DNA from 2 places in the Microbacterium sp. HMH0099 genome. Region 2 is predicted to be linked to the other one. Evidence: predicted binding sites of a transcription regulator. Region 2 holds the regulator's gene; the other holds the start of a gene.
The links. Region 2 encodes LexA, which represses DNA repair genes until DNA is damaged. Its sites were predicted from a motif close to TCGAACANNTGTTCGA; they were not measured.
Positions count from the first base shown of each region.

Region 1 (5,299 bases), on a different contig from region 2:
CGCGATCGGCGGCGGTGACGATGTCGGCCGCCGCGGACTTGGTCGCGGCGACGGTCACCCCCTCCTGCCGGCGTCGGTGGGCGAGCGCCCCGGCGTCGCGCGCGATGCGCGTGGCGATGTCGAGCAGGTCCGCAGCGAGGGTCATGGCATCCACGCTACTGCGCGCGAGCGGGACAGCCCGGGCCGGGAGAAGAACATGCAGCAGAGTCAGCCTGTGGAGGAGTGAACGTCCCGAGCGCAAGGGCGGTGGCATCCATTCGTCCGTCGACGGCGCTTCGCTAGCGTGGGCGCATGAGTCTCGCCGACACCACCCGCTACGACGTCGTCATCGTGGGAGGCGGGCACAACGCGCTCGTCGCCGCCGCCTATCTGGCCCGTGCGGGGCGGAGCGTGGTCGTCCTGGAACGCCTGGACGCCGTGGGCGGCGCGGCCGTCTCGGAACGACCCTGGCGCGGCGTCGACGCGCGCGTCTCGCGGTACTCCTACCTCGTGAGCCTCCTGCCGCCGCGGATCGTCGCCGATCTCGGGCTCCGGATCGACCTGCGCCGGCGGCGCTACTCGTCCTACACCCCCGACCCGGCGGACCCGTCGCGCGGTGTGCTCATCGACACGAGGGATGCCGCGGCGACCGAGGACTCGTTCACGCGGACGTTCGGCGACGCCGACGAGGCCGCGCGATACCGGGCCTTCAACGAACGTCTCGCGAAGCTGGCGCGGGCCGTGTTCCCCACGATGACCGAGCCGCTACCGACGGCGGACGAGCTGCGGGAGCGGGTCGGGGACGACGAGCTGTGGACGGCACTGACGGAGCGCCCGCTCGGCGATCTGCTGCGGTCGTCGCTCGAGACCGACCTCGTACGCGGCGTGGCTCTGACGGACGGGCTGATCGGCACCTTCGCGGCATCCGATGATCCGTCCCTCGCGCAGAACCGGTGCTTCCTCTATCACGTGGTCGGCGGGGACTGGAACGTTCCCGTCGGCGGCATGGGGGCCGTGACGGCCGAGCTCGAGCGCGCCGCACGGGAGGCGGGCGCGGAGATCCTCACGGGCGTCGACGTGATCTCGGTCACGCCGGACGGCGAGGTCCACGGGGTGACCGACCGGCCCGTCTCGTTCCGGGGAGCGCTGGTGCTCAGCGGCGTCGGACCGGCGGTGCTGGCCGACCTGCTCACGGCGGGCGGGACGTCGGTCGGCGCGCCCCCCGAGCCGGAGGGGTCGCAGATCAAGGTCAACATGCTCCTGTCGCGGCTGCCGCGCCTGAAGGACGCCGCGGTGTCGGCCGAGGCCGCGTTCTCGGGGACGCTGCACGTCAACGAGTCCCTCACGCAGCTGGACTCCGCCTTCATCGCCGCGACCGGCGGGATGCTGCCCGACCCGCTGCCGGTGGAGGTGTACTGCCATTCGCTGACCGACCCCTCCATCCTCGGACCGGAGCTGCGCGAGAGCGGCGCCCAGACGCTGACCCTGTTCGGGCTGCACGTGCCCCACCGGCTCATCGCGGACGAGGACCCGGTCGCGGCGGGCGCACGGCTGCTCGCGGCGGCGCAGCACTCGCTGGAGTCCGTGCTCGACGAGCCGCTGCGCGACTGCATCATGCGGACGCCCGAGGGCACTCTGTGCATCGAGGCGAAGACGACGAGCGACCTCGAGCGCGCGTTGAACCTGACCGGCGGCGACATCTTCCACGGCGGCCTGTCGTGGCCGTGGTCGGAGGGGCGGGCGACGCGTCCGGCGGCCCGGTGGGGCGTGGAGACGGCGCACGCCCGCATCCTCCTCTGCGGGTCGGGTGCGCGGCGCGGCGGCGCCGTGAGCGGCATCGGCGGGCAGAACGCCGCGATGGCGGCGCTGGAGATCCTCGGGGAGTAGGGCGCGGGATGTCCCGTTCGCGGGCTGTCGCGGGTTGTTCGGTTCGCGAGTTGTCGCGGATCGGATGCCGTCGGGGCGGGGCGCGAGGGGAGGGATGCCGATGGGGGCAGTTCCACCGCCGGGTGAATTCCTTCTCGGGGCCGGGTGAAGAGACTGTCAGACCCTCGAACATCCTTTCTACCGTTGACGCATGGCCGCATCTTCCTCTCCCCCGCCGCCGGCAGACGCCGACGCCTTCACCGACGACCGGTTCGCCGACGAGCAGGCGGAGCTGCGCGCGCTCGTCGCGGGCATCCGCGACGACACCATTGCCATCGCCCGGCTGTCCGCGTCGCTCATCCGAAGACGCGCCGCCGTCATGAGGATCGCCCTCGCCCGCATGGAGCGTTCGGGCTCACGTCTCTCTCGAGAGCGCGAGCTCCCGGTGCGGTCGGTCGCGCTCGAGATCGGCGTGGCCACGCGCACGCACGATCTCACCGTGCAGAAGGAGCTGTCCGACGCCCACACGCTGACCGAGAAGTTCGCCGCCACGGTAGGGGCTCTCGAGGACGGCCGGATCACTCCGCGACACGCCGCCGCGATCCTCGAGACCGGCATCGTGCTCGACGACCCGGCCGCACGTGCGGGGTGGGAGACGGTCGTCCTGGCCCGCGCCGAGCGCGACTCCCCCGGTCGTGTCCGGGCCTACGGCCGCGAACTGGCCGAGAGCGTGCAGCCGGAAGGCATGACGGCTCGACACCTGCGCGCCGCCGCGCAGCGCGGGGTGAGCGTGCGCGACCTCGCCGACGGGATGGCGAAGCTGAGCGTCATCCTGCCCGCGACCGTGGCCTACGGGATCCGGGATCGTCTGCGACGCCAGGCCGCGGCCATCCGGGCTGCCGTGACGGCCCCGGACACGAGCGGAGACTCGGCGACCGCCGGGGACGGCGGGTCGCCGAGTGCGGAGGACCCAGGATCGATGCCTGACGGGATCGACGGATCAGCGACCGCCGGGAACCGAGAACCGTCTCTCGCCTCGATGGGAGGGTCAGAGGCCGCCGGGACGGAAGGGACACCTGCCGGGAACGACGAGGGCAGCGTCGCGGACGAGCGGTCGCTCGCGCAGATCGGCGCGGACGTCCTCGCCGATCTGCTCCTGACCGCCGCTCCTTCCCACGACCCGACCACGGAGGACTCCTGTCCGGGCGGGCTCGGCGCCGTGCGCGCCCAGGTGCAGATCACGGTGCCCGTGCTCACGCTGCTGGGCCGCACGGACGGCGGCGCCATCGTCGACAACACCTGCCCGATCGACCCTGCGACGGCGCGACGGCTGGCGGCCGGGGCTCCCGGCTGGGACCGCGTGCTGTGCGATCCGGTGACGGGGACGGTGCTCGAGGTGGACCGATACACCCCGACCTCCGCCCAACGACGGTTCCTCGCCGCTCGCGACCGGCACTGCCGCGCGCCGGGATGCCGTGCGCCGATCGCGCGCTGCCAGCTGGACCACAACCGCGAGGCCCAGGACGGCGGCCCCACGCACCTGCGGAACCTCTGCCACCTCTGCGTCCGCCATCACGTCCTGAAGACCGAGGAGCCGTGGACGATCCAGCAGAACGCCGACGGCAGCCTGCTGTTCCACAGCCCGCTCGGCCAGCAGACCCGGGAGAGCCCTCCCCCGCGCGTCATGTTCCGTCCGACGGGCGATCCCCCGCCCTTCTGAGGCCCGAAGCCCGGGGCCCGAGGCCCGAAGCCCGGGGCCCGAAGCCCGAAGCCCGAGGCCCGAAGCCCGAAGCCCGAGGCCGCAGGCCCGATGCCCCAGGCCCGTCGCCCGAAACCCGAACCCGAACCCCCCGGCCCGAGCCCGCAGCCCGCCCCCCCCTCAACTTTCACGTCCCCGCTCGGTCAGCTGCGCGCCTGCGCCCGGCGCCGCACGACCTCGATGATCTCCGCGACACCTGCCGTCAGCTCCACCGTCGTGGGCGCCGCATAGCCGAAGACGAGACCGGCCGGAACATGCGTGGAGGAAGGCGAGACGGCGTACGACGACATCCCCGCGACCTGGATGCCGCGCTCGCCCAGCTCGGCCACGATCTCGCGTTCGTCGCGCGGCGTCGCCCAACGAAGGAGCGCGACGGCGTGGAGCCCGCCGTCCATCGCCGTGAGGCTGATCTCGGGCACATCCGCGAAAGCCTCGAGCAGCAGCGCTCGCCGGTGTCGGTAGTCCCGGCGACGGCCGGCGGTGTGCCGCGCGAGCGCGCCCGTGGCGAGGTATCGGGCCATGGCATCCATCTGCACGACGGACACGGGCAGGTCCAGATCCTCGCGCGCGGCCACCAGGCGATCACGGATGCCGCCCGACGCCACCAGCCACCCGCACCGCAGCGCCGGCGTGAGCACCTTCGACAGACTCCCGACCAGGACCACCCGGGCGGGGTCGATGAGATGCAGCGGCGGGAGGGGCGCACGTCCGTGCGGGAATTCGCTGTCGTAGTCGTCCTCGATCACGACGGCGCCCGACCGTTCCGCCCACGCCAGCAGACGGGCGCGCTCGGGGCCGCTCAGACGGCTCCCCAGCGGGTAGTGGTGCTGAGGAGTGACGACGACGGCATCCAGGTTCGCTTGTGCCTCGAGAGCGTCGAGGTCCAGGCCCGTCTCCGAACGGACCGGGATGCCGACGACCTCGGCCCCGAGACGGCGGAGAATCCTCGGCACCCTCCGATACCCGGGATCCTCCACGCCGACGCGCAGCCGAGCCCCGGCCCTCCGCGGCACGGCGGAGAACGTCAGCAGCAGCGCATCACTGGTGCCGGCGGTCACGATCACGTCGCCGGGCGCGACGTCTATTCCCCGGGTCCGCCCGAGATGCGCCGCGATCTCCTTACGGAGGTGCGGTGTCCCCAGAACCGAAGAGGGCGCAACGTCCGCGGGCACCGGAGCGGCCGCCGCCCGTCGCCACGCGGACCGCCATGACGCGTCGGGAAGACCGCGCGTGCTGGGCCGTCCCGGGCGGAGGTCGCGGGTGTCCGTCGGACCGAGGCCGTCCGCTCCCCCGTCCCCCGGCGTCGACCGCTCCCGTGGCACGCCGTCGGCGACGACCCCGCCGCCCCCGCGCGTCACATCCGCGACGACGGTGCCCCCGCCCGCTCGCGAGAGCAGATATCCCTCTCCGAGAAGGGTCTCGTAGGCGGCGACGACCGTGCCGCGCGCCACCCCCAGGTCCGCGGCGAGGGAGCGCGTCGACGGCACCGTCTCCCCACCGGCGACCCGCCCCGTGACGATGGCTGAACGAAGTCCGGCGGCGATCTGCTGGTGCAGAGGAGACGGGGAGGAGCGGTTCACCAGCCCGAGCGAGATCACGCTCCATCCTGACACAGTGGTCCATCCGAATGAGCCGAATCCGGACTACCCACTGGTCCACGCGGGCGGCTGTACTCGACGCATGACCGAACTCCCC
Region 1 covers NZ_JBMRJR010000006.1:129,084-134,382, forward strand. The annotation lists gene ACO03V_RS14565 (inositol monophosphatase family protein) at 1-145, opposite strand, end outside; gene ACO03V_RS14570 (phytoene desaturase family protein) at 292-1,866, shown strand; gene ACO03V_RS14575 (DUF222 domain-containing protein) at 2,057-3,565, shown strand; gene ACO03V_RS14580 (PLP-dependent aminotransferase family protein) at 3,748-5,202, opposite strand; gene ACO03V_RS14585 (pyridoxamine 5'-phosphate oxidase family protein) at 5,285-5,299, shown strand, end outside.
Region 1: ACO03V_RS14575 (DUF222 domain-containing protein) is a predicted target of LexA. The motif match lies at 2,031-2,046, and genes of this name have one in related genera.

Region 2 (5,299 bases):
CGCGGTGTCCGCGCCCCGCTCGACACCGCGTTCGAACATGACCTGCATGCCGACGCAGATGCCGAGCACGGGACGACCGCCCGCGAGGCGTCGGTCGATGATCTCGCCGCCCCGGCTGGCATCCAGGGCCCCCATCACGGCGCTGAAGGCGCCGACACCGGGGACGAGGAGACCGTCGGCGTCCATGAGCAGGGCACGGTCGCTGGTCAGGCGCGCGTCGGCGCCGGCCTCGATGAGCGCCTTGACCGCCGAGTGGACGTTGCCCGACCCGTAGTCGAAGACCGCGACGACCGGACGGCTCACAGGGCCCCCTTGGTGCTCGGGATGCCGTCGACGAGCGGATCCAGCGCCTTCGCCTGGCGGAAGGCGCGGGCGAGCGCCTTGTACTCGGCCTCCGCGATGTGGTGCGGGTCCCGGCCACCGAGAACGCGGACGTGCACCGTGAGACCGCCGTGGATCGAGATGGCCTCGAAGGAGTGGCGCACGAGCGAGCCGGTGAAGTGGCCGCCGATCAGGTGGTGCTCGAAGCCGGCGGGCTCACCGGTGTGGACGAGGTAGGGACGGCCGCTGATGTCGACGACCGCCTGCGCCAGCGCCTCGTCGAGGGGCACGAGCGCATCGCCGTAGCGGGCGATGCCGGACTTGTCGCCGAGCGCCTGACGGATCGCCTGGCCGAGCACGATGGAGACGTCCTCCACGGTGTGGTGGGCGTCGATGTGGGTGTCGCCGGTCGCACGGACCCGCAGGTCGGTCAGCGAGTGCTTCGCGAACGCGGTCAGCATGTGGTCGAAGAACGGCACGCTCGTGGAGATCTCGCTGTGGCCGCGGCCGTCCAGGTCGAGCTCGAGCTCGACGTGGGACTCGCTGGTCTCACGCGAGATCGAGGCGGAACGGGGCGAGGCGGGGCCGGTCATGCCCGCGATCCTACCGAGGCCAGCGCGTCCAGGAACGCGGTGGTCTCATCCGCCGTACCGGCGGTGACGCGCAGGTGGTGCGGGATGCCGACGTCGCGGATGAGCACACCGCGGTCGTACAGGCCCTTCCACGTCGCGGCCGGGTCGTCGACTCCGCCGAAGAGGACGAAGTTGGTCCACGACTCGTGCGCGACGTAGCCCAGGGCCGACACGGTCGCGGAGATCCGGTCGCGCTGCGCGACGATCTCATCGACCATCGACAGCATCGTCTCTGCGTGCGCGAGAGCGGCGGTGGCGGCCGCCTGCGTCAGAGCGGACAGGTGATAGGGCAGCCGGACGAGGCGGAGCGCGTCGACGACCGCCGGGTCCGCGGCGAGATAGCCCACGCGCGCCCCGGCGAAGGCGAACGCCTTGCTCATGGTGCGCGAGACGACCAGACGCGGGCGGTCCGGGAGGAGCGACACGGCGGACGGCTCGTCGCGCGGGGCGAACTCCTCGTACGCCTCGTCCACGATGACGATGCCGTCGGTCGCGGCGTACACCGCTTCGACGACGTCGAGACGCAGCGGCGTTCCCGTGGGGTTGTTCGGCGCGCAGAGGAAGACGATGTCGGGCCGCTCGCGGTCGACCTGCTCCGCCGCCGACTCCGCGGTGAGGGAGAAGTCGTGCTCGCGCGTCCCGGCGATCCAGGTGGCGCCGGTCGAGCGGGTGAGCAGCGGGTACATCGAGTAGGTCGGCGCGAACCCCATGGCCGTCCGCCCGGGACCGCCGAACGCCTGCAACAGGTGCTGGAGGACCTCGTTCGAGCCGTTCGCCGCCCAGATCTGCTCGCGGTCGAGGCCGTGCCCGAGGTAGTCCGCGAACGACTCGCGCAGCGCGGTGAACTCGCGGTCGGGGTAGCGGTTGACGTCGCGGAGCGCACGGGCGACGGCGTCGAGGATGTCGTCGGCCACCTCGGAGGGCACCGGATGCGTGTTCTCGTTGACGTTGAGGGCCACGGGAAGGGCGGCCTGGGGCGCTCCGTAGGGGGTCATGCCCCGGAGATCGTCGCGAAGGGGGAGGTCGTCGAGCCGAACAGTCACCTCACCCATCGTAGGCGGCGGCGCGGCCGTCAGCGTCGGCGCCCCGCTCAGCCCTGGACGGTGTACTCGGACGGGATCGCGATGCGCTGACCGGCCGACACGACGCCGTTCTCGAGCGCGTTCAGGCGGGTGATCTCCGCGACCACGTCGCGAGGATCGGCGCCCGGGGCCACGTCCTCGGCGATCGACCAGAGGGTCTCGCCGCTCATGACGGTGACCTCGGTGAACGAGCCCGCCGGTGCGCCGCTGTCGAGCGAGGCGAGTGCCGCTCCCCCGCCCAGCGCGGCCACCGTCAGCGCGATGAGCACCGGCAGCGCGGCCAGGAAGGCCACGACGCGGCGACCGCGGACGGTCAGGCGCAGGCGGGTGGTCGGTGCGGGGGCGGCGATGCTGGTCATGGTGTGCTCCTTGAGGGGGAGAGATTCGCACCCCGCCCTCGGCCGGGAGGACGGTGGTGCGAACCTGTATTCCGAATCTATCTTCGATACAGTTCGAGTGTCAACACCGGTTCGCTCGGAATCCAATCGAACGCGACACGCGCGCGGTCCACGGGATTCGCCTCTCTGAGCGGATACGGTTTCGACACGGAGACCTCACCACGAACCTCCGACATTCGAATTTCCGCCGCATGCCCCGTGCGGCGCGAGGGGAGCAGACGATGACCGACGCGACGACCGCGGGCGGGCGCGACAGGCCGCAGACCCGTCGGCGCAAGAACCTCAGCGACAAGCAGCTGGCGATCCTCGAGGTCATCCAGCGCTCGATCGCGCGGTACGGCTACCCGCCGAGCATGCGCGAGATCGGCGACGCCGTGGGGCTGAAGTCGCTGTCGAGCGTCACCCACCAGCTCAACCAGCTCGAGCTCAGCGGATACCTCCGCCGCGACCCGGGCAAGACCCGCGCGATGGAGGTGCTGATCGACCTCCCCGGCGCCGCCGCCGAGAACCCCGCCGACACCGCGCCCGCCCTCGGCGACGCCGCCCTCGTGCCGCTCGTCGGGCGCATCGCCGCCGGCGTGCCCATCACGGCCGACCAGCAGGTCGAGGAGATCTTCCCCCTCCCCCGCCAGCTTGTGGGCAAGGGCGAGCTGTTCATGCTCAAGGTGTCCGGCGACTCGATGATCGACGCCGCCATCTGCGACGGCGACTGGGTCGTCGTCCGCTCGCAGGCCACCGCCGAGAACGGCGAGATCGTCGCCGCCATGCTCGACGGCGAGGCCACGGTCAAGACGTTCCGCCGCCGCGACGGCCACACGTGGCTGCTCCCCCGCAACTCGGCGTTCGAGCCGATCCTCGGCGACGAGGCCGTGGTGCTCGGACGCGTGGTGGCGGTGCTGCGCGCGGTCTGACCGCGAGCCGACACGACAGAGGGCCGGATGCCGCCGGGAGGGGCGGCATCCGGCCCTTCGTCATGTCGCCGGGCGCGCAGAATCGGAGGACGGCCACGGAATCGGAACAGACGCGGCCCCCGGTCCGAATCCGGCGCCGTCATCCGACGGCGCGCCCTGCGCTTTTCGTAGGCTGGGCCGATGGACACGCTCCCCTACGGTTCCTGGCCCTCCCCCGTCACCGCCGAGGCGGTCTCGCGCGCGACGCCGCGCGTGGACGGCGCACGACTCGTCGGCGACGAGGTGTGGTGGGGCGAGTCGGTCCCCGCCGAGGGCGGCCGCGTGGCCGTCAAGCGCCGCCGGGCCGACGGCGTCGTCGACACGATCCTCCCCGCCCCCGCGAACGCACGGTCCTCGGTACACGAGTACGGCGGCGGCGCCTGGACCGCCTCCGACGACGGAGAGCTGTTCTACGTCGAGAAGACCGATCAGCGCGTGTACGGGCTCCGCCCCGGTGCGGAGGCGCGTCCGCTCACTCCGGCGTCCGACACGGACCGCCACGGCGGCCTCACATGGCAGCACGGCGCCCTGCTCGCGGTGCGCGAGCGGCACGGCGACGGGCGCGTGCCCGAGCGGGCGATCGTCCGCATCCCCACCGACGGCTCCGGCGCGGAGGACACCGACGCGGTCGCGACGCTGGCCGCGGGCAGCACCTTCCTCGCGCAGCCCGCCCTGTCGCCCGACGGCTCCCGTCTCGCGTGGATCGCGTGGGACCATCCCGACATGCCGTGGGATGCCACGCGCCTGCGCGTCGCGGACCTCTCGACGGGCGAGGTGCGCGACCTCGCCGGCGGCGAGCGTCGCGCTCCCCTGCAGCCGGTGTGGCTGGCCGACGACGAGCTGCTCTACGCCGACGACCCGGACGGGCGCTGGAACCTCGTCCGGCACCGTCTCGACGGCGAGCCGCAGCCGGTGGCGCCCGCGGACGCCGACACCGGCGGCGGACTCTGGGTGCTCGGCACGCGGTGGTTCGTTGCGACGGCCGACGGCCGCATCGTGGCCGTGCGCACGAACGGCGCCGACGACGTCGTCGAGATCGCCCCCAGCGGCATCCGTCCCCTCCCTCTGCCCGTGGTCGCGGGGGCCGCCGTCGAGCACGCCCGCGACGCCCGCGTGCTGGTGTCGGGGGCGGACGCGCACGGACGGTCCGGCCTGTGGCTGATCGACCTCGACGCCCCGGAGTCCGTCCTGCCGGTGGCCGGCGGCGACGCCGCCTGGGGGGACGAATGGATGCCGCCCGCCCGCGCCCTCGTCACCGAGGGGCCGCACGGCCCGGTGCACGCGTTCGCCTACGCGCCGACGAACCCGGGCGTCGTCGCCCCCGCCGACGAGCGCCCGCCCTACGTGGTCCTCGTCCACGGCGGCCCCACCTCGCACGTGGGACCCGCGCCGTCCGCGAAGACCGCCTTCTTCACCAGCCGCGGCATCGGCGTGCTCGACGTCAACTACGGCGGGTCCACCGGGTACGGCCGCGCCTACCGGGACCGCCTCAAGGGCCAGTGGGGCGTGGTCGACGTGGACGACGTCGCCGTCGCCGCATCGGCCCTGTCGGAGGCGGGACTGGCCGACCCCGGCCGCATCGCCATCGCGGGCGGCTCCGCGGGCGGGTGGACGGTGCTGGCCGCGGTGACCACCACCGACGTCTTCGCCGCCGGGATCTCGCGCTACGGCGTGGGTGACGCCCGCGCCCTCGCCGAGGACACGCACGACTTCGAGGCGCGCTACCTCGACGGGCTCATCGGTCCGCTGCCCGCCGCGGAGGACCTCTACCTCGAGCGCTCCCCGCTGAGCCACCCGGAGCGGTTCCGCGTCCCGCTGCTCATCCTGCAGGGGTCCGAGGACCGGGTCGTCCCGCCGTCGCAGGCGGAGGCCATCCGGGACGCCCTCGTCGCCCACGGCGTGCCGCACGCGTACGT
Region 2 covers NZ_JBMRJR010000004.1:26,631-31,929, forward strand. The annotation lists gene hisH (imidazole glycerol phosphate synthase subunit HisH) at 1-303, opposite strand, end outside; gene hisB (imidazoleglycerol-phosphate dehydratase HisB) at 300-914, opposite strand; gene ACO03V_RS10270 (histidinol-phosphate transaminase) at 911-2,005, opposite strand; gene ACO03V_RS10275 (LysM peptidoglycan-binding domain-containing protein) at 2,044-2,394, opposite strand; gene lexA (transcriptional repressor LexA) at 2,655-3,344, shown strand; gene ACO03V_RS10285 (prolyl oligopeptidase family serine peptidase) at 3,525-5,299, shown strand, end outside.